One region of the Buttiauxella sp. genome, then DNA from elsewhere that is predicted to be linked to it. Evidence: riboswitches for the same ligand, from Rfam matches in the RefSeq annotation. Region 1 holds a riboswitch; each other region holds the start of a gene.
The links. Region 1 has a riboswitch for thiamine pyrophosphate ahead of thiC (phosphomethylpyrimidine synthase ThiC). Riboswitches for the same ligand answer to the same signal wherever they lie in the genome.
Positions count from the first base shown of each region.

Region 2: it holds a riboswitch for thiamine pyrophosphate, as region 1 does, so the genes downstream of both, thiM (hydroxyethylthiazole kinase) here and thiC (phosphomethylpyrimidine synthase ThiC) in region 1, are expected to answer to the same signal.
Region 3: it holds a riboswitch for thiamine pyrophosphate, as region 1 does, so the genes downstream of both, thiB (thiamine ABC transporter substrate binding subunit) here and thiC (phosphomethylpyrimidine synthase ThiC) in region 1, are expected to answer to the same signal.

Region 1 covers NZ_JBAVHX010000030.1:1,218-10,923, forward strand. Annotated here, with positions in the region: gene purH (bifunctional phosphoribosylaminoimidazolecarboxamide formyltransferase/IMP cyclohydrolase) at 1-666, shown strand, start outside; gene purD (phosphoribosylamine--glycine ligase) at 684-1,976, shown strand; gene WBL83_RS18120 (DUF1481 domain-containing protein) at 2,023-2,721, opposite strand; gene hupA (nucleoid-associated protein HU-alpha) at 2,735-3,007, opposite strand; gene WBL83_RS18130 (YjaG family protein) at 3,194-3,784, opposite strand; gene nfi (deoxyribonuclease V) at 3,828-4,499, opposite strand; gene hemE (uroporphyrinogen decarboxylase) at 4,515-5,579, opposite strand; gene nudC (NAD(+) diphosphatase) at 5,626-6,399, opposite strand; gene rsd (sigma D regulator) at 6,554-7,057, shown strand; TPP riboswitch at 7,151-7,260, shown strand; gene thiC (phosphomethylpyrimidine synthase ThiC) at 7,349-9,250, shown strand; gene thiE (thiamine phosphate synthase) at 9,250-9,706, shown strand, end outside.
Region 2 covers NZ_JBAVHX010000022.1:143,264-152,969, forward strand. Annotated here, with positions in the region: gene WBL83_RS15265 (carbon starvation CstA family protein) at 1-1,241, shown strand, start outside; gene WBL83_RS15270 (hypothetical protein) at 1,503-1,763, shown strand; gene WBL83_RS15275 (putative T6SS immunity periplasmic lipoprotein) at 1,824-2,207, shown strand; gene WBL83_RS15280 (hypothetical protein) at 2,264-2,755, opposite strand; gene WBL83_RS15285 (DUF3772 domain-containing protein) at 2,992-5,415, opposite strand; gene WBL83_RS15290 (hypothetical protein) at 5,835-6,329, shown strand; gene WBL83_RS15295 (hypothetical protein) at 6,406-6,816, shown strand; TPP riboswitch at 7,368-7,464, shown strand; gene thiM (hydroxyethylthiazole kinase) at 7,499-8,287, shown strand; gene thiD (bifunctional hydroxymethylpyrimidine kinase/phosphomethylpyrimidine kinase) at 8,284-9,093, shown strand; gene WBL83_RS15310 (GntR family transcriptional regulator) at 9,156-9,706, shown strand, end outside.
Region 3 covers NZ_JBAVHX010000008.1:22,582-32,287, reverse strand. Annotated here, with positions in the region: gene yggU (DUF167 family protein YggU) at 1-164, shown strand, start outside; gene WBL83_RS05535 (XTP/dITP diphosphatase) at 193-786, shown strand; gene hemW (radical SAM family heme chaperone HemW) at 779-1,915, shown strand; gene WBL83_RS05525 (sugar efflux transporter) at 2,268-3,446, opposite strand; gene sgrT (glucose uptake inhibitor SgrT) at 3,694-3,855, opposite strand; gene sgrR (HTH-type transcriptional regulator SgrR) at 3,949-5,607, shown strand; TPP riboswitch at 5,644-5,743, shown strand; gene thiB (thiamine ABC transporter substrate binding subunit) at 5,780-6,763, shown strand; gene thiP (thiamine/thiamine pyrophosphate ABC transporter permease ThiP) at 6,739-8,376, shown strand; gene thiQ (thiamine ABC transporter ATP-binding protein ThiQ) at 8,455-9,159, shown strand; gene WBL83_RS05495 (DedA family protein) at 9,156-9,706, opposite strand, start outside.

The DNA.
Region 1 (9,706 bases):
AAAACCGATCCGACTTCCGCCTTCGGCGGCATCATCGCGTTTAACCGTGAACTGGACGCCGAAACTGCGCAGGCCATTATCTCCCGCCAGTTTGTTGAAGTGATTATTGCCCCTTCAGCCAGTGAAGAAGCGTTAAAGATTACCGCCGCGAAACAAAACGTTCGTGTACTGACTTGCGGGCAGTGGCAGCAGCGCGTTTCAGGTCTGGATTTCAAACGTGTAAATGGCGGCCTGTTGGTTCAAGACCGCGACCTGGGCATGGTGGCCGCATCCGATTTGCGCGTTGTCAGCAAACGCCAGCCTACCGAGCAAGAACTGCGTGATGCGCTGTTCTGCTGGAAAGTCGCGAAGTTCGTGAAGTCCAATGCGATTGTCTATGCCCGTGAGAATATGACTATCGGCATAGGTGCCGGCCAGATGAGCCGTGTTTACTCCGCGAAAATTGCCGGTATCAAAGCAGCCGATGAAGGTCTGGAAGTGAAAGGCTCTGCAATGGCATCCGATGCGTTCTTCCCGTTCCGCGATGGTATTGATGCCGCAGCAGCAGTTGGCGTGAGTTGTGTTATCCAGCCTGGTGGTTCGATCCGCGATGACGAAGTGATCGCCGCCGCTGACGAACACGGGATCGCGATGATCTTTACTGACATGCGCCACTTCCGCCATTAATCCTGGAGCCTCTATATATGAAAGTATTAGTGATTGGTAATGGCGGGCGCGAACACGCACTGGCCTGGAAAGCATCACAGTCACCACTAGTCCGCACGGTATTTGTCGCACCAGGCAATGCCGGTACGGCTCTGGAACCGGCATTGCAGAATGTCGCGATAAGCCCGACCGATATCCCAGCGCTGTTAAGCTTTGCGCAAAATGAGAAGGTCGACCTGACGATTGTTGGCCCGGAAGCGCCGCTTGTGATGGGTGTTGTGGATGCCTTCCGCGCAGCTGGCCTTAAAATCTTTGGCCCAACTCAGGGTGCAGCACAATTAGAAGGCTCTAAGGCTTTCACCAAAGATTTCCTGGCTCGCCATAAAATCCCAACGGCTGAATACCAGAATTTCACCGAAGTAGAGCCTGCACTGGCCTACGTCCGCGAAAAAGGCGCACCGATTGTGATTAAGGCCGATGGCCTGGCCGCTGGTAAAGGCGTCATTGTTGCGATGACGCTGGAAGAAGCGGAAAGCGCGGTAAACGATATGCTGGCGGGTAACGCATTCGGCGACGCTGGCCATCGCATCGTAGTGGAAGAGTTCCTTGATGGCGAAGAAGCCAGCTTCATCGTGATGGTCGACGGCGAAAACGTGTTGCCAATGGCCACCAGCCAGGATCATAAACGTGTTGGGAATGGCGATAGCGGCCCGAACACTGGTGGAATGGGTGCGTATTCTCCGGCTCCCGTTGTCACTGATGACGTCCACCAGCGCGCGATGGATCTGGTTATCTGGCCAACCGTGCGCGGTATGGCGGCTGAAGGGAATACCTACACCGGGTTCCTGTACGCCGGGCTGATGATCGATAAGCAAGGCAATCCAAAGGTTATCGAATTTAACTGCCGCTTCGGTGATCCAGAAACTCAGCCAATTATGTTGCGTCTGCAGTCTGACCTGGTTGAGCTGTGCCTCGCAGCATGTGACGGCAAGCTAAATGAAACAACCTCAAAGTGGGACGAGCGTCCATCACTGGGTGTCGTCATGGCGGCGGGCGGTTATCCTGCGGATTACCGTAACGGTGATGTCATTCATGGCTTGCCGTTGGAAGAAGTGGCGGATGGCAAAGTGTTCCACGCCGGAACCCGTCTGCGTGAAGATGATATGGTCGTGACCAATGGCGGACGCGTGTTATGTGTCACCGCATTAGGCGATACCGTAGCACTTGCGCAGCAGCGTGCTTATGAATTAATGAAGGATATCCACTGGGATGGCAGTTTTAGCCGCTCAGACATTGGCTATCGCGCCATTGAGCGTGAAAACACGAAGTAGTACCTGAAGTGTTCTGAAAGACCGCCCTCGTGGCGGTTTTTTTTATCTAGAATGTCGCGGGCTTCGGCTGCCAGCTACAGAAGTCCTGGTTCGCCACCAGTAACAGCTGAGAACCTTCCGGTGCTTCAAGCCACGCAATGCTGACATCCATCGATGAATGGCGTTGTCGATTCGTAATATGGCTGAGCGCCACGCTGTCGAGTTTAGGTTCGAAAGTCTCACCTTCGCAGGTCGTCACGGTGCCATTGCTGTGCCAGCGCCCTTGTCGCAACACAACACGACCAATACGCAATGCTTCGCTTGTCGCTTTCGTCTGGCTCGCCTGATATTGGTACAAGGCGATTTGGTCATTGGAGAGTTGCTGCTTTTGGCCGTCTACTTCGCGCTGCATAAAGCTCAGTTCGCCGTGATCGTCAAAACGCACTTTTATGTGCTCTGACGGTTCACTCATAATCGTCATTTCAATGGAAATAAGTTGTTCGCCCAGCCACCGATAATCACTGGTGGTGGTTGCACCCTTCTGCCTCGGGCTGAACGCCGTAAGCATATGAATACTGTCGTCGTCGCTATTGTCTTTACGCCAGATACGTACAACACCCTGATCGGCAATATAACCGCTCGCGGTAAATGGCGGGATCGGAGGCTTGCTGCTGCATGCCATTAACAGCAATGTGCCTGTCAGAGCAGCCAGAGGACGCCAGACAAACAAAAGGGGCGAAAACGCCCCCCTGCTAAAACTGTTCACTGACACTCGTTAATTACTTAACAGCGTCTTTCAGTGCTTTGCCTGAAACAAATGCCGGCACGTTAGCTGCGGCGATTTTGATTTCATTACCGGTCTGTGGGTTGCGGCCAGTGCGCTCAGCACGGTGGTTTACCTTGAAGGTACCGAAACCAACCAGTTGTACAGCATCACCTTCTTTCAGAGACTCAGTAATTGCAGCCAGAGTGGATTCCAAAGCAGCTTTAGCCTGTACTTTAGACAGGTCAGCCTTGTCAGCAATTACATCAATCAGTTGAGTCTTGTTCATAAGTTATCCTTACAATGTGTTTATCGCTTGCTAAGCATCGAGTGCGACGGAAATGCCAAAAAAGCACTCTCCTGCATACACGCACCGATAGCCACTATTTTTCGCCCCACAAATGTAGACCAGACGGGGGGCTAATTGGAAGCCTTCAGGGGTGACAATTCGGACTGTAAGTCACGTTTTGCTGTCTTACTGCTGAAAAATTATACCAATATTGCTGCTACCCGCCTCGCGCAAGTCCGCACGGAGCCCTTTGATCAACTCAATATCGCGTTCTTCGCAGTCAGCCAGCAGGCGGAAAATCTCCCACTGAATGTCCCATTCTTCTTCCACAGCCGGGTTTTCTCGCAGCTCTTCATCGGTCATTTCACGACCAGCCTGCGTCATTTCTAACATCGCAACGGTGGTAATGGATGCCTTGCTAACTTCAATGGCGTGTTCCAGAGTTTCCCCAGAAAGACGTGAGTGAAGTAATTCGCTTAACGCAACGCACGCATCGATAGCCGGGTAGACACCGTACAGATCATAGTCGTCAGCAACCGGAATGCCTTCTTCAAATTTCTCGAGTTGGCTATCAAAGTTAACTTTCGCATCTTTGACCGTTAATGTTTCCCAAATCAAATCGAGAATACGGCGATACAGTTGAGGATCACCAAATTCAGTCTGCTGGCAGAACATGGCGTAATTCGGGTACATACGTTCGCATAAAGAAGCCATGAAAGTGACATGCTGCCAGCTTTCCAGTTTCTCAAGACGCAGATGGATTGGGTTTTGTAACATAGCGATGTCTCAAAGACGGAATATTAGCGGCAGTTTACCTTAATCACCCCTGAATTGCTTGCCACCGAGTGAAAGCCGGACGCCCCGAAGCCACGGCATCAGCCCAGCGAGTCGGCTCTGGTAAACGATAGCCCCTCAGACAGCGATTGACCCATAGCAACGCACTCTCCCGGCTCACACGATGACCTGTAGAGATAAATAGCGGATTGCAGCGCTTCTTGCTGCGCAGCACCGTTGCAAGGATTTCCCCTTTATCAATCAGCAGATGGCATGCGCCGGGTTCTTCAGGCAAAGGGTCGAATCGTCCACACAACCGTTTTTTGGCGACGCCAATGGTTGGCACGTCCACCAGCAAGCCAAAATGGCTGGCCACACCTAAACGTCGTGGATGCGAAATGCCATGCCCATCCACGAACAACAAATCAGGTTTTTGCGACAACAATTGCCATGCGGCTAACAGCGCGGGATATTCACGAAAGGACAGGAATCCTGGGATATAAGGCATGGTGGTCGCAACACGCGCCACCTGATACTCAACCAGCTCGAGGGAAGGATATGCCAACAGCACGATGGCGGCACGTGTAACATCACCGCCCTGCTCAAAGCCAACGTCAGCCCCGGCGATTAACCGGGGAGGGTTTTGATCAAAGCGATCGTCACGACACACCTGTGAAGCCAATTCGATCTGTTGTTCACGTAGGCTTGCGAGATCCATTCCCTCTCCTGAAGGTTATTGGTGATACGGTTTCGACAAACGATGCACCGCTTCCACAAACGCACCGGCATGTTCTGGCGGAACATCCTGGTGAATCCCGTGGCCAAGGTTAAAGACATGACCTTCGCCTTTGCCAAATCCGGCCAGAATCGATGCAACTTCCTCTTCGATTCGTGCAGGAGCCGCATAAAGCATTGATGGATCCATATTGCCCTGGAGTGCGACTTTATGGCCTACACGACGACGCGCGTCGGCAATGTCGGTTGTCCAGTCAAGTCCCAGCGCATCACAGCCGGTTTCAGCCATCGCTTCAAGCCACTGCCCGCCGCCTTTGGTAAACAGAGTCACCGGAACACGACGGCCTTCGTTTTCTCGCAGCAGGCCATCAATAATTTTATGCATGTAGTAGAGCGAGAACTGCTGATAGTCACGCCCGGTCAGCACGCCGCCCCAGGTATCGAAAATCATGACCGATTGCGCGCCCGCTTTGATTTGCGCATTCAGGTACAGCGTGACGCTTTGAGCCAGCTTATCGAGCAGCAGATGCAGCGCTTGAGGATCGGCATACATCATCTTTTTGATAACAGTAAACGCTTTGCTACTGCCACCCTCGATCATGTAAGTCGCCAGCGTCCACGGGCTGCCAGTAAAACCAATCAACGGTACTTCGCCTTTCAGCTCACGGCGAATGGTGCGCACCGCATTCATCACATATCCCAGTTCATCTTCCGGGTCAGGAATAGGCAGCTTTTCAACATCGGCGCGGCAGGTGACAGGCGAGCGAAAACGTGGGCCTTCGCCAGCTTCAAAGTAAAGACCCAGACCCATGGCATCGGGCACGGTAAGAATGTCGGAGAAGAGGATTGCCGCATCCAGCGGATAACGACGCAGCGGTTGTAGAGTCACTTCACAAGCCAACTCCGCATTCTTGCACAGTGACATAAAATCACCGGCCTGCGCACGGGTCGCTTTGTATTCTGGCAAGTAACGACCTGCCTGCCTCATCATCCATACTGGCGTGGTATCTACAGGCTGGCGTTGCAGCGCCCGCAGGTAACGGTCGTTCTTCAGTTCAGTCATGTTAAATTTCCTTTGGCTGTAACTCTAAATTCATTCCGCCAGTTTATCACTCATACTCTGCACGACACAGGGCGACGGTATCTTCAATCAAACGGCGCGCTACGGTGCCTGGTGGCGGCAGTAACGGTAATTGGTCGTAGCGATACCAACCCGCATCGAGTAACTCTTTCGGGTCGATTTGTATCTCGCCACTGTGATATTCCGCCATGAATGCGGTCATCAGAGATTGCGGGAACGGCCAGGGCTGCGAAGTCACATAGCGCAAATTTTTCACGCGAATACTGCTCTCTTCCATCACTTCACGCGCCACGGCTTGTTCGAGGGTTTCCCCGACTTCGACAAACCCGGCCAGTACGGTATAAATGCCACCGCGATGGCGTGTGTGTTGGGCAAGCAGGATATGGTCATCGCGGCGGATCGCCACAATGATGCACGGTGAAATTTGGGGATAATAGCGTTCACGGCAATGGTTACACAGCATCGCCCATTCGGAATTGCTGACATACATTTCATGCCCGCAGTAGCCGCAGAATTTGTGCGAACGATAGAACTCAGCCAACTGCACACCGCGACCGGCAAGCTGGAACAATCCCACATCCTGGTCGATCACCTGGCGCACGGAACCCATATCTGCCCGGCGATTTTGTCGCACAAGCCATACCGGTTCATTTTCCCACTCACCAATGGGCATCCCCACGGCGCCATCGAGCTGGAAATCTTGAGCCACTCCGTGAGGAAGCTCACCTTTTGGCAACCACAGTTTTTGTTCATGACTGACGATAAACCAGCCCTGATCTAACTTTTGAATCACACGTTCCATAACCTGGTGCACATCCCCGAGTTCGCTGGTATAAACAAATGGTCTTAACAATTTTGGGTACGTTTGCGTTACATTTTCACTCTACATATTCCGAGTTGCAGGGCCGTTGGCTGCAGTCAGAAGTATGACGAGTATATAACTCACGGAGTCAATCATGCTTAACCAGTTAGAGAATCTGACTGAGCGCGTTGGTGGTAGTAATGAGTTAATCGACCAATGGCTCCTTGCCCGCAAACAATTATTGGTGGCTTATTACAATATGGTTGGGATCAAGCCTAACAAGGAATCCCATACTGCGCTCAATGAAAAGGCGTTGGATAATTTTTGCCACAACCTGGTGGATTATCTGTCTGCAGGCCATTTCAATATTTATGAACGTATTATCAGTGAAATGGAAGGCAGCAGCCCACTTTTAGCTGCCACTCATCTTTACCCACAGCTGGAAGCCAACACCCAGCAGATCATGGATTTTTACGATACGCATCTCGAAAGCGCTATCGATCATGATAACTATATTGAGTTCCAGAATGCGTTATCTGGCATCGGTGAAGCGCTGGAATCACGTTTTTCACTGGAAGATAAACTCATTCAGTTGGCGTACGACCACGATTTAAATGACAGTGCTAACGATACAGGCAACCTTGCACGCCCCGCTTGAGTTCTGCGCTGTTAACGAGTAGGTTACATCTTTCCTGAATAATTCAGATCTCAGCCTGGCACCCATGCCGCTGGGGCGTGAAGGATGCAGGAAATCTTCTTGTCGGAGTGCCGAGTGCGCAAGCACCGGCTGAGACCGTTAATTCGGGATCCGCGGAACCTGATCAGGCTAATACCTGCGAAGGGAACAAGAGTAATTCTGCTTTTGGGTTCACCCGTGCGCGGGCGGTCCACATTCATTACTCCTCCGTTGTTCTGACAAGCCACTTCCTGATTACGACTGGAATGAGCTATGTCTACTACTGAAAAAAAACTCAACCGCCGCGAGCAACGCGCCGCAGCCCAGCATTTTATCAATACGCTGGAAGGCACCGCTTTTCCCAATTCTCAACGTATTTATCTCACCGGCTCTCGCGATGATATTCGCGTACCCATGCGTGAAATTCAGTTGAGCCCGACCGCGACCGGCCCCAGTAAAGAAAATCCACAATTCACGCCTAACGATGCCATCCCCGTTTATGACACCTCTGGCGCTTATGGCGATCCGGCTATCAGCATCGACGTGCTGCGTGGGCTTTCCCCCCTGCGCGCCACCTGGATAACAGAGCGTGATGACTGTGAAATCCTGACCGATCGCAGCTCGGCATACACCAAAGAGCGTCTGGCCGATGATGGCCTGGATGAATTGCGCTTTGAAACACAGCTCACGCCACGACGCGCAAAAAGCGGGAAAGTCGTCACCCAACTGCATTACGCACGTAAAGGGATAGTGACGCCGGAAATGGAGTTCATCGCGATTCGTGAAAATATGGGACGCGAGCGGATCCGTGATGAAGTGTTACGCCACCAGCATCCGGGTCAGGGTTTCGGGGCTCGCCTGCCAGAAAATATCACTGCTGAATTTGTACGTGACGAAGTCGCGGCAGGACGCGCGATTATCCCGGCTAACATTAATCACCCGGAATCCGAACCGATGATTATCGGGCGTAATTTCCTGGTCAAAGTGAACGCCAATATAGGTAACTCGGCGGTCACCTCTTCCATCGAAGAAGAGGTAGAAAAACTGGTCTGGTCAACGCGCTGGGGCGCGGACACGGTCATGGACCTTTCCACGGGCCGTTATATCCACGAAACCCGCGAATGGATTTTACGTAACAGCCCGGTACCGATTGGAACCGTGCCAATCTACCAGGCGCTGGAAAAAGTAAACGGCATCGCCGAAGACCTGACCTGGGAAATGTTCCGCGACACTCTGCTGGAGCAAGCCGAGCAAGGCGTGGACTACTTCACCATTCACGCCGGCGTGTTGCTGCGCTATGTTCCGATGACGGCGAAACGCCTCACGGGAATTGTCTCGCGCGGCGGCTCGATTATGGCGAAATGGTGCCTGTCACATCATCAGGAAAATTTCCTGTATGAGCATTTCCGCGAAATCTGCGAAATCTGCGCGGCTTACGACGTTTCACTCTCTTTAGGCGATGGCCTGCGCCCGGGTTCGATTCAGGATGCTAACGATGAAGCACAATTCTCCGAGCTGCATACGCTGGGTGAACTGACCAAAATTGCCTGGGAGTATGATGTCCAGGTGATGATCGAAGGGCCTGGGCATGTGCCGATGCAGATGATTCGCCGCAACATGACCGAAGAGCTCGAGCATTGCCACGAAGCGCCATTTTATACACTTGGGCCACTCACGACCGATATTGCACCGGGTTACGACCACTTCACTTCAGGTATTGGCGCGGCAATGATCGGCTGGTTTGGCTGCGCGATGCTGTGTTACGTCACGCCGAAAGAGCATCTCGGTCTGCCGAACAAAGAAGATGTTAAGCAAGGGCTGATTACTTACAAAATTGCGGCCCATGCCGCAGACCTTGCTAAAGGCCATCCTGGTGCGCAGATCCGCGATAACGCCATGTCAAAAGCGCGCTTCGAATTCCGTTGGGAAGATCAGTTTAACCTGGCGCTCGATCCCTTCACTGCTCGCGCTTATCACGATGAAACTCTGCCGCAGGAATCCGGCAAAGTCGCGCACTTCTGCTCAATGTGTGGGCCAAAATTCTGCTCAATGAAAATCTCCCAGGAAGTGCGCGATTTCGCCGCCAGACAAGCCATTGAAGTCGGTATGGAGGATATGTCCCAGTCGTTCCGCGCCAAAGGTGGCGAAATTTACCTGCGCCAGGAGGAAGTGTGATGAACCCATCAGCATTTCCCCCCGTTCCACAACGGCTGGGCTTGTATCCGGTAGTTGATAGCGTCGAGTGGATTGAACGCCTGGTCGAAGCGGGTGTGCGAACCATTCAGCTACGCATCAAAGACAAGCATGATGAAAAGGTCGAAGCTGACATTGCAGCAGCCATCGCCATTGGCCGGCGATATGAAGCACGCTTGTTTATCAATGATTACTGGAAGCTTGCGATAAAGCACCGCGCTTACGGCGTGCATTTGGGTCAGGAAGATATGGATGTAGCAAATCTGGATGCCATACGCGATGCGGGTTTGCGCCTCGGGCTCTCCACGCATGACAACATGGAAATGGACCGCGCCCTCGGGGCGCATCCTTCCTACATCGCTCTTGGCCATGTATTTCCCACGAATACCAAACAGATGCCCTCTTCCCCGCAAGGGCTAACCCAGCTTGCGAAACACA
Region 2 (9,706 bases), on a different contig from region 1:
GCGGTGCTACCTGGGTGGGGATTCTGGTGATCTTCGGCTGCGTCATTGCAGGGCCGTATATTCAGGAATCTGCATTCGGTGAATGGCTGAGTTTCCGTGCCTCGACCGTTAGCCTGGTGCTGCCGTTCTATGCGTTTTTTGCCACCGCACTCCCGGTGTGGATGCTACTGACGCCGCGTGGATACCTCTCAAGCTTTATGAAAATCGGCGTGTTTGGCGCGCTGGTGATTGGCGTGGTGTTCATTAACCCGGAAATTCAATTCCCGGCCGTCACCCAGTTTATCCACGGTAACGGCCCCGTGCTGGCAGGCCCGGTTTGGCCATTTATCTCGATAACCATTGCTTGCGGAGCGATTTCTGGTTTCCACGCGTTTATCGGTTCCGGCACTACGCCGAAGCAAATCGATAAATGGAACGATATTCTGCCGGTAGCTTTCGGTGCGATGCTGGCGGAATGCGTGGTCGGCGTGATGGCATTAATCGCCGCGACCGCACTACACCCTGCGGATTACTTCGCCATCAACGCCACTCCGGAAGTCTTTGCTGGCCTCGGAATGGACGTGGTAAACCTGCCGCAACTGAGTGAATCTATCGGCCTGGATTTATACGGTCGTACCGGTGGGGCAGTCACGCTGGCGGTGGGTATGGCGGATATCTTCACCCGTATCCCATGGTTTAGCCATTTAGCCTCTTACTTCTTCCAGTTCGTCATTATGTTTGAAGCGGTATTTATCCTGACGGCGGTAGATTCCGGTACCCGCGTTGCGCGCTATTTACTGCAAGATTTCCTGGGCGATATCTGGTCACCGCTCAAACGCACCAACTGGATGCCAGGCGCGATTGGTTGCAGCATCGTCGCCTGTTTACTGTGGGGCTACCTGTTGAACTCCGGCGATATCAACTCCGTGTGGGCGCTGTTTGGCGTATCAAACCAACTGATGGCCTCCATCGGCCTGATGATCGGTACCACCATTATTCTGCGTATGTCGGAAAAGCGCTGGTACGCACTGACCTGCCTGGTCCCGCTGGCGTATCTGTACGTGACGGTAAACTATGCAGCGTACTGGATGGTGAAAAACGTCTACTTCAATAGCGCAGCCAAAGGCTTCAACATCTTCAACGGTACGATTTCGATTGTGATGGTCGCACTGGGGCTGGTGATTATGGTGGCGTCGATTCAACGCTGGTTTGTACTGTGGCGCGCTCGCGGTAATGACGAGCCGATTGAATTGTTGTCCTGATAATAATCCTTCAAATGCAGAGAGTGAGTATTTAAGCACTCTCTGCATAACGACAATAATACCTCCCCCTCTATTTATTATCCTCTGTCCGAATCTAAACCCCGAAAATTGTCATTTAAATTGATTGCTCATCATTTTGGTGCTCTATTTGATGGGTTTCCATATTTAGTATGCATGTAAAGTTTATATGGTTGTTTGTGAAATATATGCATCGTCTATGGATAAATAATATCGGTGGCTTATGTATAAAGGATGATGCAGATGAAATTCAACAAAGACAGAGGTAGTGAAGGGCGTCTAAGACGGTTATCTGATGGGGAACTAAGATTGGCAAGACGTGTTTTTGGTAACACTATTGCTTATTACCGGGTCTGGGTTCATAAAGAAAGTTATCTACCCTTTTCATTGCAGGGCAATAATTACGGTATGACTCCAAATGGAGAGATGTACTTTCGTGACAAAGAATACAGTGATGATTATTCATTAGAAAGGCCAGCAAGTCAGCATTTTTTTTGTTCATGAAATGGCTCATGTTTATCAGTACCAACATGGCATGATGGTACGTTTGCGAGGGTTTCCAAAATGAAAAATATAGCTGTTATTTTAATATCAATATTATTAGCCGGTTGCCCTATGGGTGATAGATCCCCAAAGTACGCTCAAGCAGACGCTGTGGTTGTGAATGATAAAGTTTGTGTATTTATTAAAAAAGAAAATTTAGTTGCGCAGGAGAAACTTCTCAGAGTTTCAATTATGAAAGCAGGTGATGAAAAGATGAGTTATGAGAAGCAATTTTATTCCCCAGTCATCAGTATCGATTTAAAATCAGGTGAATGTATTTTAGGACTTTCTGACTTCAATTATGAAACAGGCTACTCCTACGATATCAATATACAGACGTCACATAATAATTATCAGACAGGTTTTATTTTATGGAAGTATGGGCAAAGCCTGAAGCTGAAATAGTCTTTTGGGGTTATATAGCAGAAACGAAGGCCGGTCATTCAGACCGGCCTTTTTAATTACTGGAAAACGACAGAGTTAGAATAATCCGCGCGATATTGAATCTTTACGCGCTGGCCGTTAAGTGTGTATTCGGTATACGGATAAACCTCTTTCCAGCCAGCGGCTTTCAGCTTCGCTTCTACTGCGCTGGTGGACAGGCCCATCAGATCTTTTTTCTCGAGTTTCTTCGCACTTGTCACGCTGGTGCTGCTGGCTTGTTGCAATGCGCCATGCTTACGCGATGCAGCCCATTCGCCAGTGGTTTCATTACCGCTGCGGGTGAAACTCAGGGTGTAACCTGCGCCTTTCCACTCGGCAAAATCAGGGTTATTAATGGTTCGGGTCGCTTTTTTACCATTGATGGTTACCGCGTTTTTGTTGACCACTACGTTCACTGGCTCACCTGCACCTTTCCAGCTACCGTTGGCTAAATCCAGTGCCATTGCCGCAGGCGATAACACCAATCCACCCAACATTGCTGCAACTACCACGTTTAACTTATTCATCATTAACTCTCTTATTTATTAGCATCTCTTAATTATTGCCCATCGGGAAAGTTTAAGAGTTTGAATGTCATTTTGTGGCGAAATAATGCTGCCGCGAGGGTTCGCCGTTGTTGATATAAATCAAATTGATGAATGTGTTTTCGGTAAGTATTCTTAAAAAGAATGATTGGTAGCCGGGCGGGGTTTGAAACCTTCATTTGAAGGGCCACTGGCACGAGGCGCACCAGTGGCTTTGTCGATTATGTTTCGCTAACAACCTTCGCCGCAGGTTGTTCCAGCACCATTGTTTGTGTCTGGCTGAGGCTTATTTCCGCCGCACGCAGCATTTTAAGGATCTCATAGAGCAGATCACTGCGGGTCGAACTGACCATGCGCGGGCTGTTTACGTAGCCGGTCACACTCAGCACAATCCCGGTTGGCCCCAGCTCTTTAAAGCTGACGGACGGTGGCGGGTTTTCCAGAATAGATTCATGCAAGTTATAGGCGTCGAGCAGCAAATTGCGCACTTGCTCAGGGTCGATATCGAGCGGGAAAGTCAGGGCGATGGTCGCCACACCTTGTGCATTGCCCATCGTGGCGTTACGTACGTTCTGCGAGATAAGCTGTGAATTGGGCACAATGACCGTAGATTTGTCGCCTAACTGGATTTCCGTTGCGCGCACATTAATGCGGCGAATATCACCTTCAACACCACTGATACTCACCAAATCGCCCACTTTCACCGGGCGCTCGGTTAACAGAATCAGCCCGGAGATAAAGTTCTTCACAATCTCCTGTAGACCAAAACCGATGCCCACCGACAAGGCGCTGACGATCCACGCCAGTTTGTTCCATTCAATGCCGAGCATCGACAATGTCAGCATGATAATCAGTACATAGCCGACGTTGGTAAATAGCGTTACCAGTGAGGCGCGCAGGCCGCGGTCCATATTGGTTTTTGGCAGGAAATCGTTGTCCAGCCAACGGCGTGTGGAACGCAATACATACCAGCCGACAACCAGACACAGCACCGCATTAACCGCGTGAGCAGGGATAATATTCATCCCCTCGAGGCCTTTTCCGCCCCACATCTCGGCGATTTTGATCAGCAATTCCATCGGCGTTGTGGTGCCGAAGGTACCATTCAGCAGCGCAACGGCTGCCATAATCAACAGGCTGGTTTTCCCTAAAGCGGAGAACAATGTCGCGGCAAGGGAAAGATGGCGGTCATTGAGGCTCAGCGTGCTCTTGAGGATTTTCCCGGTCTGAGTGGAAGGGGAGAAGACCGCTTCACACAAATCCACCACGAAATGAATCAGCAGATACAGGCTGCAAACCACCAGGCCAATCCACAGCAATTCGAAAGTGACGAAGCGCGCCAGCGGAATGTAACCAATCAGCAAAGCCAGCAGGATAACGAATGCCGTAAGGCTGATAACCAGATGAATTAGACCAGCAACTGTTGAGCGAGCCTCGGTTTGCTCGCCCTCGGCACTCATTTTACGACGGATCCTGTTCACCCGAATTGGCGCTATCAGGCAGTTGAGCGCGACCAGCAAAGCCGCCAGACCGTTGCCGAAAAGCGTAGCGGCAATACTCGCACCGACCAGCGCATTCAGCTGTTCGATGATGCCAAAGATAAAGATGAAGGTTGCTAACAAAATCGGGAACGAAGACAGCGTTTTCGCCAGTGGATCGGCAATACCCGGCAGGCGCCAGGACGGATGGCTATTCGATAGTAACGCGATACCCATACCGGCTATCACCGCTGAGAAATAGGTCAACTCCACTAACTGTTCAGCAAACTCCATCACCCACTGCGAGGTGTCAGGCAGTCGGGTAAAGGTGTAACACAACAACTGCATGCTGATACCCAGCGTCAGCGTGGTGCTTAACGTGGTAAAGCAGGCGAGGAAACTGCGACGAAAACGCCCTTGCGGCAACCAGCGTGGCAACACCCAGTTCAATGGTTTGTCCAGTGCGCGACGGCCAAAAAGCCCAATCCCTAACGCCAGCAGCAGATAAATGGCGCTTCCTACGCGCCAGTCGTCGCTCCATGCCTGGTGCCAGGCATCGCTAACTTGTGTTCCGAATTCATCAAAACGCACCGCATCTTTATCGCTTGGATCAAATACCGGCGACCAAAAATCCGCGCCCAGAATACTGCCGGTGTTAAGTGCGATTTGTGTTTTCAGCGCGTCACGACGCAGCCCGGAAATTTGTGATGAGAGGTTTTGTGCGCCCACGGCAATGGCTTTCGATTGCTCGATTTGCGTCGTGAGCAAGGTTTTGCTGTTGTTCAATTGCTTGCGCTGACTGACAACCTGCGGTGTTTCCGTCAGCGTACCCGGTGCCGGTGCAGGCCCAAGCACATCCAGTTGCCCCTGAACCTGCGCAAGCTGCGGAGCCAGCGCCACGGCGAGCTTATCCGCTTCGGCAGCCAGCTTTTGCGCGTCGTCATTAAGGGCGGTGAACTGTTTATCCGCTTTTGCAGCAGAGACTCGCTGTTTAAGAGAATCCAGCTGCTTTTGCAGAGCCGGCAGAGCAGTGCTGGCGTTAACCTTAACAGGCGTTTCTGTAGCAGATTGCCCGGTGGCTTCATCTGCCTGAGACAGGAAAGGGGTCATCAACAAGCAAGACAACAATGCCATCAACAGCAGCGGCACTCTTAAAGGGTTACGCATCATACGCATAGAGAAATAATTCCGGTATTTCGAAAAAAATGAAATTGAGGACAACCGGCTAAGGATACCCGTAATTCTCCGGAATCCAACCAGGGTTAGTCTGTTTATGTTGCGTTGTTCGTGTAACGCCACTCAAATTTATCGCCGCTCAGAAACACCAGCGGTTTACAGCGCTTTTTTCTTACGCCTTATCTCAACACCTCAAGCCATGCCAAAAGTTGGCGCAACTGATACCCGGTCAATACCTTGATCTCGATGCCGTGTGGGGAGCACCGAGTTAGCTCTGCTGCATGTTGATCGATGGATGCACCCATCAAAGCGTTTATTGGCTGGTATTCTCGTAAATCAGGCATTCGACCCTACTAATATTCATAGATCGGTTCTTATTTACTTTTTCTTACATAGTCTGGATTATTACCTTGTCTAAGAATGTTCTTATTTTGAGGTTGTCCATGTTAAAAAAATGCGTGCTTTGTCTTGCTGTCTGTTTTTTATCGGGATGTGCAAGAACGGCGGCACCTAACTATTTCAACGGTAACTATTACATGGCTGGGGATGATTCCTGTAAACATTTCAGGCAAATTGATTACGCAAGAATCATGTGCATGGATGATGATTATGTTGAAACTGGCTACCGAGATGCGATGACACAAGGTGACATTCAGATGTACCAGATGCAGCAAATGAATCAGCAGATGCAGATGGCACAATTAAATCAGCAGCTACAGCAAACCGGACAATCATTCCAGAATTCAGGGCAGCAGATACTACAGCAGAGCCAGTCCTACACCGCCCCGCAGGTTCAGTCGTATGGTTCATCGGGATCCACGATTTATAATCGGGTGGGGAACAATGTAATCGGGTCAGACGGCACGTCCTGTACGTATGTAGGTCAGAGTCTTATTTGTAGATAATTAAAGAAGTAGGGGATTCCACTGGCCCCCGTTTCATTCTTATTTTTAATATTCTTTCGTCACCGGGGTAATCTACATGGCGGCTATTCTTTTTATTGCGGCTTTAGTTCTTGCCTGGCCTACAGCAGGCTTGTCAATCGTTGCATATATTGCTTTCCTCGTTTTTCAAGGATACATGAAGGCCAAAACAAGAATGCATCACGCTGATAAGCTCCGGTCATCAAGAGACGTTACCTCAGGGGGAGGACGGCTTCCTTCATGGATGGGCAATCGAGACAAGATTTCTGAATTTATCTATGGAGTCGAGAAGTTAGCCGAGCGAGAAGGCGTACCGATCATTATGTCTTCCCAGCTTATGTTGCATGAGGAGTTACAGAAAAACCTAATGCGATATGCGGGGGCTATGGAAGCGCGAGGTGCGTCATTTTCGGAGCAACAAATGGCTGTAGCTGAAAAACTTGTTGAAATTCACAACAGAGGTCATTGAAAAGGGGGGACCCGTTACTGGCCCCTTTTTACTAACTGTTCATTTCTATTTTAAATACCTCTTTTTCTATTTGGAAAATCTCCGACTTCCAATAAATATTGACAGAATTATCCCCCGTTGATTCGTAAACCCACGGCCTAAATATGCGTCAACGAGAGAACGGATATTATTTTAGTCAGATCTTGGGGCTTATAATCCTTGCGCGGTTACATACAAATATTGATTGCCGTTCTCCATAATTCCATTTCCTCTCCAAAACTCGGAGGTGACTTTTTTAATAATATTACCTCTGACACATTAAGCAGCCCGACCCCCATATTTATCATGGGCAAGTTCTGAAATGATATTGCAAGCGATCCCTGGTTTAGATAACGCGCCGCTGCTGTCGCCAGGGTGAAGTCTCATGATGACACGGGACTGCTGAATGTTTGTACCCTATGCCGAAAGCTGGGACACATTGTGTTTTTATGGGGTTGTGTCTTTGACTTCCCGCTGGCATTATCGCTGAACAGCGATTAACGCATTGTTAATCGCAAGTTTTTGATTTTGAATTAAATGACTCGGGGTGCCCTTCTTTGTGAAGGCTGAGAAAAACCCGTACCACCTGATCTGGATAATGCCAGCGTAGGGAAGTCAGATGCCTGTCCGGTATCCCTTCTTCACGCCGGACAGGAGCTTTATGATGCAACCTGACCTGCTACCCGGCCATACCGCCGCGTCGATTTTACGGCAAATTCGCCGCACTTCCCCTCTTGTTCACTGCATGACTAACGATGTGGTGCAGAGTTTTACCGCCAATGTTTTGCTTGCCATCGGTGCGGCTCCGGCCATGGTGATTGAAGCGCAAGAAGCCGCGCAATTCAGCCCTGTAGCCCATGCGCTGCTGATCAATATCGGCACACTGACCCGCGAGCGCAGTCACGCCATGCTTGCGGCCATTGATGCGGCAAATGAATCTTCCACTCCCTGGGTGCTGGATCCGGTTGCTGTCGGCGGCCTGGCGTTCCGTACTCAATTCGCAAGCCAGGTGCTGGCCCTAAAACCGGCGGCCATTCGCGGGAATGCGTCGGAAATCCTGGCGCTGGCGGGCGGCCATTCCGGTGGGCGCGGCGTGGATAGCACCGACGATGCGCTTTGCGCACTCCCTGCGGCGCAGATGCTGGCGCAACGCACTGGCGCGATAGTCGCGGTAACCGGTGAGCGCGACTACATCACCGACGGAGAAAATAGCTGGAGCGTGGCGGGCGGTGGCGTTTTGATGACGCGGGTGGTCGGTACCGGTTGTGCACTATCCGCTGTGGTTGCCGCCTGTTGTTCATTGCCTGGTTCGCCGCTGGATAACGTTGCTGCGGCCTGCCAGTTTATGAAGCTTGCCGGTCAGCAGGCCATATCCGAAAGCCGTGGTCCCGGGAGTTTTATCCCGGCATTTCTCGACGCGCTTTACGGGCTGAATGCGGAGGCGCTGGCATGAAAGGCTTAAAACGTATTAATGCCCTGACCATTGCCGGGACCGACCCGAGCGGTGGCGCGGGTATCCAGGCGGACCTGAAAACTTTCTCCGCATTGGGGGCGTATGGCACCAGCGTGATCACCGCGCTGGTGGCGCAAAACACTCGCGGCGTGCAGTCGGTTTATCGCATCGAGCCCGAGTTTGTGGCGGCTCAACTGGATTCAGTACTAAGTGATGTGCGCATTGATACCATCAAAATCGGCATGTTGGCTGAAACAGATATTGTTGAAGCAGTGGCGGAGCGGCTGGCGTTTTATCACGTGCAAAATGTGGTGCTCGACACGGTGATGCTGGCGAAAAGTGGCGATCCCTTGCTTGCACCCTCGGCGGTTGACAGCCTGCGACGTAAGCTTTTACCGCAAGTGGCACTGATTACGCCGAACCTGCCGGAAGCCGCCGCTCTGCTGGATGTGCCTCATGCGCGCAATGAACATGAAATGAAACAGCAGGGCGATGCGTTATTAGGCATGGGCTGCCAGGCGGTGCTGATGAAAGGCGGTCATCTTGATGATGCTGAAAGCCCTGACTGGTTATTTACCCGCGAAGGCTCGCAGCGTTTTACCGCACCGCGTGTGCAAACCCGTCACACTCACGGAACAGGCTGCACATTATCTGCGGCACTCGCCGCACTTTATCCGCGCTTTAACAACTGGCCGCAAACCATCAGTGCGGCAAAAAGCTGGTTATCGCAGGCTTTAGAACAGGCGGATTCGCTGGAAGTGGGGACGGGGATCGGGCCGGTACATCATTTTCACGAATGGTGGTAATACCATTAAAAGACCATTGGGTTATACTGCATTTTCACCCAATCTTCCGGACACTTACGCGAATGGAACAGGTTCACACTCAGCTTATTGAACAGCTTATCCAGCGGTTTTCGCAGGCCGATAACATGCCGTTGTATTTGAAATTCGCCGAAACGGTGAAGTCGGCTGTGCGCAGCGGTATTTTGCCGCAGGGCAATATTCTGCCGGGGGAGCGTGATCTCAGCCAGTTGACCGGTGTTTCGCGCATCACGGTACGCAAAGCGATGCAGACGCTGGAAGATGATGGGGTGGTGACACGTTCGCGGGGTTACGGGACGCAGATTAACACCACCTTTGAGTATTCGCTCAAAGAGGCGCGCGGTTTTTCTCAACAGGTGGTTTTGCGCGGTAAAAAACCGAACACACTGTGGGTCAATAAACGGGTGGTGAAGTGCTCGCCGGAAGTGGCAGAACAACTGGATGTGGCGGCGGAAAGCGATGTGTTCTTGCTCAAACGTATTCGTTACGTTGATGAAGATGCGGTATCTGTAGAGGAGTCGTACGTTCCTGCGGAGTTGATCGCCGATGCGGATGACATCGGGGTTTCATTGTATGACTATTTCCGCAGCCAGAA
Region 3 (9,706 bases), on a different contig from region 1:
TTGACGGTAAAGCCAACGCCCATCTGGTAAAATATCTGGCCAAACAGTTCCGCGTCGCCAAAAGCCAGGTGGTAGTTGAGAAAGGCGAGTTGGGCCGTCATAAGCAAGTTAAGGTTATCGACCCGCAACAAATCCCGACGGAAGTCGCGGCATTGCTCGAATAATTACCGAATTTCACAGGATTATCTCACTATGCAAAAAGTTGTCCTCGCGACCGGTAACGCCGGTAAAGTGCGCGAACTTGCCGATTTACTGGGCGATTTTGGTCTGGATGTGGTGGCGCAAACTGAATTAGGCGTCGAGTCAGCCGAAGAAACTGGCCTGACGTTTATCGAGAACGCCATTCTGAAAGCTCGTCATGCGGCTCAGATTACGGGCCTGCCCGCGATTGCTGATGATTCCGGCCTGGCTGTAGATGTGTTGGGCGGCGCGCCAGGAATTTACTCCGCACGCTACGCAGGCCTTGAAGCGTCCGATCAGCAAAACCTGGAAAAGTTACTGGCTACAATGAAAGATGTGCCAGACGAGCAACGTAAAGCGCGTTTCCACTGTGTGCTGGTTTATATGCGCCATGCCGAAGACCCCACGCCATTAGTCTGTCACGGTAGTTGGGAAGGCCAGATTACCCGAGAAGCCGCAGGTGCAGGTGGCTTTGGCTACGACCCAATTTTCTTTGTCCCGAGTGAAGGCAAGACCGCAGCAGAACTTACTCGTGATGAAAAACGCGCGATTTCCCACCGTGGGCAAGCGTTAAAACTGTTACTGGAAGCAATGAAAAATGGCTAATTTGCCACCACTGAGTCTCTATATTCACATCCCGTGGTGCGTGCAGAAGTGCCCCTACTGTGACTTCAATTCTCATGCACTGAAAGGCGACGTGCCGCACGACGAGTATGTCGCCCACCTGTTGCGCGATCTGGATATCGACGCGCCAATGGCACAAGGACGTGAAATAAAGACCATCTTTATTGGTGGCGGTACGCCAAGCTTGCTTTCAAGCGAGGCGATGCAAACTCTGCTCGATGGTGTGCGGGCTCGCCTGCCGCTGGCGAGGGATGCAGAAATCACTATGGAAGCGAACCCCGGCACCGTTGAGGCCGACCGTTTTGTCGGTTATCAGCGTGCGGGTGTGAACCGTATTTCTATCGGCGTGCAGAGTTTCAGTGAAGAGAAGCTCAAACGTCTGGGGCGGATTCATGATGCAGGCGAAGCCAAAAGAGCGGCCAATCTGGCAAGCGGTTTAGGCTTGCGCAGTTTCAACCTGGATTTGATGCACGGTTTGCCGGACCAGTCGCTGGAAGAAGCTCTGGACGATTTACGCCAGGCCATTGAACTGAACCCACCGCATCTTTCCTGGTATCAGCTGACGATTGAGCCGAATACGCTGTTTAGCTCCCGTCCGCCAAAACTGCCAGATGACGATGCACTGTGGGATATTTTCGAGCAAGGCGACAAACTGCTGACGGCGGCGGGTTATCAGCAATACGAAACCTCAGCCTATGCGAAACCCGGTTACCAGTGTCAGCACAATCTGAATTACTGGCGCTTTGGCGATTATCTGGGGATTGGTTGCGGTGCGCACGGCAAAGTGACTTTCGAGGACGGGCGTATTCTGCGTACCGCGAAAACCCGCCATCCACGCGGGTATATGGAAGGCAAGTATCTTGATCGCCAGCATGACGTGGAACAGGCCGACAAACCGTTTGAGTTCTTTATGAACCGCTTCCGCCTGCTGGAAGCTGCACCACGTAAAGAGTTTAACCAGTATACCGGGTTGGATGAGTCGGTAATTCGCGCGCAGCTGGATGAAGCGATTGCGAAGGATTACCTGGTTGAGACAGAGGATTATTGGCAGATTACCGAGCACGGGAAGCTGTTTTTGAATTCGCTGTTGGAGCTGTTTTTGGCGGAGTAGTTTAGGTACTGGCGGATGACGCTTACGCTTATCCGCCCTACGAAATCTGATTTGACTACTGGCGGATGACGCTGCGCTTATCCGCTCTACGAAATCTGATGGCTTGTGTCGGATGACGCTGCGCTTATCCGACCTACGTAATCCGATGGCTTGTGTCGGATGACGCTGCGCTTATCCGCCCTACGAAATCTGATGGCTTGTGTCGGATGACGCTACGCTTATCCGCCCTACGAAACCCGATGGCTTGTGTCGGATGACGCTACGCTTATCCGCTATACGAAATCTGATTTGACACTGTGCTTCTGAAACCGGTAGGTCGGATAAGCGCAAGCGCCATCCGACGTTAAGCAGCTTAAATATTCTTCACCCTGCAGGTCAAAATCAGCGCAAATACCGAAAGCCCGGCAATCAGCCAGTAAACTGAATAGTGCCCAAAACTCTCTGCAAGCGCACCCTGCAACACCCCCGCCAGAATCACACCGGTAGAAATGCTGTTGGTGAATAATGTGGTCGCCGACCCCGGCCTGCCCGGCATCAAATCCTGGAACCACAGCATACCGATCCCGGCGACAATGCCAATAAACACCGCGTTAAATAGCTGGAGTAACAGCAGCGCCGTACGGCTGTGGAACATAATCAGCCCGACGTAGAACAACACGCCAGCGGCTACTGCGATCACCATCATGCGCCGCTTACCAAAACGCTTCACATAATAGCCCGCAAGGATCATGGCTGGGATCTCAAGCCCCGCAGCCGTCCCCATCAGCAACCCCGCCAGGGATTCCGGCAGCCCTAAATCACTGCTGACCCAAAGCGGCATGTCAATAATATACATGGTGTTGCATGTCCACATCAGCATCGAGGCGATGAAGAGCATGCGCACGTTGCTATCTTTCCAACCGCTGACCTGTGTCAGCGCCACATCTGCGGGCTGCTCAATCCTGGCGACCGAGGGCAGTGCGAAGAAAATTAGCGCCAGCGAGATAATAAAAATCCCCGCCGCGATAAGAAACATAGTGGTAAAGCCGTAGTTTAACGCCAGCATAAAAGACAAAGGCGGGCCAATCACCCAGGCCAGCGACAGCTGCGCACGCATGATTGAGCTGAACATCACCACTTCACGCGCGGAGCTATCGGCATACTCGCGGGCAAGAGCGAAGATTTGCGGCATGGCGGTGTTGGCAATTGACGCGAACATGACGCCAACAGTAATTAACGTCAGATAGTGACGGTTAAAAGCAAATAAAACGCAGTTTGCCACTGCCATCACGCAGCAAACCATAATCAGTTTTCGCCGGTCGCCGCGGCTATCGGAACGCTTCGCCAACAGCAGGCTAACTAAAATGCCGGCTATCGCATTGACGGTATAAAACAGCCCGACCCAGAATGGGCGCACCTCTACTTCTCGACTTAAAAACAGGCTAAGCGTGGGCGCCTGGAGTGCCCCCGCAATCCCCATCATAAAAGCCACAATCATAAATGCAGCGTACACCGGGTTGAGGCGTCGTCCCCGAGTCAAAAACCACAACATGCAGAAATTCCTTTTGTTCGAGCGCTCACTGGGTGTGCAAAACGTAAACTATACCCTAAATAATTCGAGTTGCGGGAAGGCGGCAAGAGAGCGAGTCCCGATGAGCCGACTGTGGTAAGTGATTCGGGCGAGCAAACGCTGCCAATGCACCAGCAGCTCGAAGAATGACGGGTATAAAAAAGCCAGCAGTAAAATTCTGCTGGCCTGGTGAATCACACCAATTCTCAGTCACACATGGATCAACGAGTCAGTACTTCACGGTTGCGGAAGTGGTGACTTCCCACTGCATTAAGTCTTCGAGCATCTTCAGACGTTGCTCAGCTTTCAGGCGAGCCAGCCATCCAGTAGAAACACTATGTGTTGCGGCAAAATACTGTTGATAAAACTTAACTATCGGCGACCGTTTCATATAAACCTCTACCTCCTCGTTTCAACGTTGATAATTATTGGCGTAATATGAGGAAAGTTAAATTGATGAGTTTCTGTGGGGAGTTCCTCTTTTATGAGTTCGAGTCGTCTGCAACAACAGTTCATTCGTCTGTGGCAATACTTCGATGGCAAACCACAGGAAACGACGTTAAATGATTTGGCTGATTTGTTGAATTGCTCACGTCGCCATATGCGGACGCTACTGAGTTCGATGCAGGAAAAGGGCTGGTTGTGCTGGAAAGCGGAGGTCGGGCGTGGCAAGCGTTCGCAGCTAGAATTCTTATATACCGGCCTGGCACTCCAGCAGCAGCGTGCAGAAGATCTGCTCGAACAGGACAGAATTGATCAACTGGTGCAGATCGTTGGCGATAAAGCGGCCGTACGGCAAATGCTGATTTCTCACCTGGGTCGTAGCTTCCGCCAGGGACGACATATTCTGCGGGTTCTCTACTATCGCCCGCTGCTAAACCTGTTACCAGGCTCAGCTTTACGTCGTTCTGAAACCCATATTGCCCGGCAAATCTTCAGCGGACTTATCCGGATAAATGAGGAAAATGGGGAACTGGAAGCGGATATCGCCCACCACTGGCAACAAATATCCCCATTACACTGGCGCTTTTATCTTCGTCCCGGCATTCATTTTCACCATGGCCGTGAATTAGATATGTTGGATGTGACGACTTCCCTGCAACGTATCAGCACCTTGCCGCTGTATTCGCATATCACGGAGATCACTTCGCCTACGGCCTGGACACTGGATATCACGCTCTCACAACCCGACAACTGGCTACCGTGGTTGTTGGGCAGCGTCAACGCAATGATCCTGCCGCGCGAATGGCAAACCTTAACCCATTTTGCTCGCCAGCCTGTCGGCACCGGCCCGTATTCGGTAGTACGCAATAATAACAATCAGCTAAAAATTCAGGCCTACGATGATTACTTTGGTTATCGGGCATTGATTGACGAGGTGAATTTCTGGGTGCTGCCTGAAATTGGCGAAGAGGTCAGTTGTGCGGTGCAATTATCAGGAATGCCTGACAGCGAGAAAGCCGTTGAAAGCCGTCTGGAAGAGGGCTGCTACTATATTTTGTTTGATAGCCGCTCAAAGCTTGGCAGCAACACAGAAGTGCGCCGCTGGCTAAGCCATATCCTGGCACCGATCCATCTGCTTTACAGCGCTGGGGCGCAAAATCAGCAATACTGGTTCCCGGCTTACGGACTGCTACCACGCTGGCACCACGCGCGCCCACAGCCCGTGCTTGAAAAACCTGCCGGGCTTGAGTCCGTGACGCTGACATTTTATCGCGATCACGTTGAGCATCGGGTTATCAGTAAAGTCATGGAAGAACTGCTGGCACGCGTGGATGTTGAACTGGTGGTGCAAGAAGTCAGTTATGAGGAGTGGCATCAGGGTGAAGCTGAAAGTGACATCTGGCTTAACAGCGCAAACTTCACTTTGCCGTTAGAGTTTTCACTCTATTCACATCTTTATGAAGTGCCTTTGATTCAAAAATGCATCGCCATTGACTGGGAAACCGATACCAGTCAATGGCATAAGGGCGAGCTTTCTCTGCCTGAATGGTGCCAGAGTCGTGTCGAAAATAATGATATTTTGCCATTAATTCACCATTGGTTACGCATTGAAGGGCAACGCAGTATGCGCGGCGTGAGGATGAACACGTTGGGCTGGTTCGACTTTAAATCGGCATGGTTTGCACCGCCGGAACCTTAATACTTTCGATTCATTCACAGAATCACTACAATGCTCGCGTTCTCAACGGGGTGCTAAGACGAAAGTCTGGCTGAGATAATACCCGTCGAACCTGATCCGGATAACGCCGGCGAAGGGATTTGAGGCTCCATTCTCAAAATCCTTTGCCACCCCTAATTCCAAGAGGTGCAAAGTGTTCAAAAAATTATTGCCGTTACTGGCCCTTATCGCCGCCCCTGTTTTTGCCAAACCCCTGCTGACTGTTTATACCTACGACTCTTTTGCTGCCGACTGGGGCCCGGGTCCTGCGGTGAAAAAAGCCTTTGAAGCTGACTGTAACTGCGAGCTGAAATTTGTCGCACTCGAAGACGGCGTTTCGCTGCTCAACCGCCTGCGTATGGAAGGTAAAAACAGCAAAGCCGACGTGGTTCTGGGACTGGATAACAACCTGCTGGCTGCCGCTGAGCAGACCAAATTATTTGCCCCGAGCAAGACAGACACCACTGCTTTGAAGATCCCTGGCGGCTGGAGTAACGATACGTTTGTCCCGTTCGATTATGGTTACTTCGCTTTCGTCTACGATAAAAACAAGCTGAAAAACCCGCCGAAAAGCCTGAAAGAACTGGTGGAAAGTGACCAAAAATGGAAAGTGATTTATCAGGATCCGCGCACCAGCACACCAGGGCTAGGTTTATTGCTGTGGATGCAGAAGGTGTATGGCGACAAAGCACCTGACGCGTGGCAAAAGCTGGCGAAGAAAACGGTCACCGTGACCAAGGGCTGGAGCGAAGCCTATGGTCTGTTCCTGAAAGGTGAAGGCGATTTGGTGATGAGCTACACCACCTCTCCGGCTTATCACATCATCGAAGAGAAAAAAGATAACTACGCGGCGGCTAATTTTAGCGAAGGCCATTATTTGCAGGTGGAAGTTGCCGGGCGTTTGGCGTCGAGCAAACAGCCAGAACTGGCTGAAAAATTCATGACATTCATCACCTCGCCAGGCTTCCAGAATACCGTTGCGACAGGAAACTGGATGTATCCGGTGACGGATGTGAAATTGCCTGAGGGCTTTAACGGCCTGGTAAAACCGCAGAACACGCTGGAGTACAGCGCGCAAGAAGTGGCTAAACAACGCGCCAACTGGATTAGTGAATGGCAACGCGCCGTCAGCCGCTAATTCCCGGCTGGCTGATTCCAGGGTTATGTGCCGCCACACTGGTGGTGGCAGTAGCCCTGGCGGCTTTTATAGCGCTGTGGTTTAACGCGCCGCAAACGGATATCCGCGCTCTGGTGCAGGATAGCTATTTGTGGCATGTGCTGCGTTTCTCATTCTGGCAGGCGTTTCTCTCCGCAGCGCTTTCCGTGTTCCCGGCCATTTTTCTGGCACGCGCGCTTTATCGACGCCGCTTCCCCGGACGCCTTGCGCTGTTACGCCTGTGCGCGATGACCCTGGTTTTGCCCGTTCTGGTGGCAGTATTCGGGATTCTGACGGTTTATGGTCGGGAAGGCTGGCTTGCCAACCTGAGCGCATGGCTTGGCGTTGAATGGGCATTTTCGCCATACGGATTAAAAGGCATCCTGTTAGCCCATGTTTTTTTCAACATGCCGATGGCGACACGCCTGCTGCTTCAGGCACTGGAAAATATCCCCAGCGAACAACGCCAGGTTGCCGCACAACTGGGAATGCAGGGCTGGAATTTCTTCCGCTTTGTGGAATGGCCCTGGCTTCGCCGCCAGATTCTCCCAGCCGCCGCGCTGATATTTATGCTCTGTTTCGCAAGCTTTGCCACTGTGCTTTCGCTGGGCGGCGGGCCACAAGCGACCACTATCGAACTGGCTATCTTCCAGGCGCTGAGCTACGACTACGATCCCGCTCGTGCTGCCCTGCTTGCCATGGTGCAGATGGTCTGTTGTTTGGGACTGGTGCTGTTAAGTCAACGGCTTAGCAAAGCGATTCCGGTAGGCATCAGCCAGATGCAAGGCTGGCGCGATCCGCAAGATAACCTGCGCCGAAAGCTGTGCGACGGGGGGCTAATCACCCTCGCTCTGTTGCTGTTATTGCCACCGTTGTTGGCCGTCATTATTGATGGCATCAACAGTGGCTTTAGCACTGTGTTGTCACAACCAATACTGTGGCAGGCGTTATTCACCTCGCTAAGGATCGCCGTGGGTGCCGGACTTATCTGCGTGGTCATCACAGTAATGTTGCTGTGGAGTTCGCGGGAATTGCGCCTGCGTAACCGTGCCTTTGCAGGCCAGGCGCTGGAACTCAGCGGTATGTTGATTCTGGCGATGCCGGGCATCGTGCTGGCGACCGGCTTTTTCCTGCTACTCAACAACACCGTGGGCTTACCGCAAACAGCCGATGGCATAGTGATATTCACCAATGCGTTAATGGCCATTCCTTACGCGCTAAAAGTGCTGGAAAACCCGATGCTGGATGTTGCTGAACGCTATACCCGGCTGTGCCAGTCATTGAATATCAGTGGCATAAATCGCCTGCGATATATCGAGTTGCGTGCGCTCAAGCGCCCACTGGCTCAGGCGCTGGCGTTTGCTTGTGTATTATCGATTGGCGATTTCGGCGTCGTGGCCTTGTTTGGCAATGAAGATTTCCGCACGCTGCCGTTTTATCTCTATCAACAAATTGGTTCTTACCGCAGCCAGGATGGAGCCGTCACGGCGCTTATCCTGCTGATACTGTGCTTTGCTTTATTCACATTGATTGAAAAACTTCCGGGACGCTATTCCCAAAATGATTCGGGTTGCAGGAAGGCGGCAAGTGAATGAAGACTGGGAACTTAGAAAGCTATGTGACCTGGATGAATGAAAGCAGCAAACACACCTGCAACTTGAAGGATGAAGGGAATGCTAACGCTAACTGATGTCACCTGGCTCTATCACCATTTACCGATGCGTTTTTCGCTGCAGTTGAACGCCGGAGAACGTGTTGCTGTGCTGGGGCCTAGCGGGGCGGGGAAAAGTACGCTGCTCAGTTTGATTGCGGGTTTTCTGACGCCCGCCAGTGGGCAGATTCTGCTGCATGGCGAGGAGCATACCCGAACCGCTCCGGCGCAACGCCCGGTTTCGATGCTCTTCCAGGAAAACAATCTTTTCACGCATCTGACGGTGCGCCAGAACATTGGCCTCGGGTTAAATCCCGGGCTGAAACTCACTGCCGCGCAACAAGCACGCCTGGGCACCATCGCCAGCCAAATGGCAATTAGCGATTTGCTCGACCGACTCCCGTCACAGCTCTCCGGCGGCCAGCGTCAGCGCGTCGCCCTCGCCCGTTGTCTGGTGCGTGAACAGCCTATTTTGCTGCTTGATGAACCGTTCTCCGCACTCGACCCGGCACTGCGCCAGGAAATGCTGCAACTGCTTGATACGCTATGCGGCCAGCAGCAACTGACGCTGCTGATGGTGTCACATAGCATTGAAGATGCGGCTCGAATTGCACCGCGAAGCCTTGTGGTGGTCGATGGCCGTATCGCCTGGGATGGCGACACGGCTATCTTATTAAGCGGAGAAGCCAGTGCATCAGCACTGTTGGGGATTGGCGTCAGGAATTAGTGGTGGGCGTTGAGGACTTTCCACAAAATATCGCGGTAAATCGGCATTAACGGGTGCATCTGAATCGCTACAAAGCATCCCACTGCCAGTACCGCCATGCCAGGCGCTAACCAGTGCAAGCGAGCGCGAGGCAAATACTGGGTTAAACGGTCGTGGCCTGATTTGCCACTACGCCACCAGCGCCAGCACAACCATGCCGCCAGCCAGATAATCAGCGCCACCAGCAGTAAGAGCCACTTAAAGCTGCTGCTCTGCATATCCGCAGGAATGTCTATCGCTGCACCAGCCAAAATCCCCGGTAAAAAATAGACCGGTGGCCAGAAAATGCAGCCAATAATGTTAGGAATGATAAATTTCGACACGGGCAGGTCTAACATGCCCGCGACCATCGGCACCAGCGGGCGCGTCGGGCCAACAAAGCGGCCAACCAGGATAGTAAACATGCTGTGCTGATGCAGTGCATGTTCGGTTTTATCCAGCAACGCTTTGTTCTTTTTCATAAACGACCAGCGATGCAGAGGCCCTTTGAAACGCCCCCCCAGCCAGA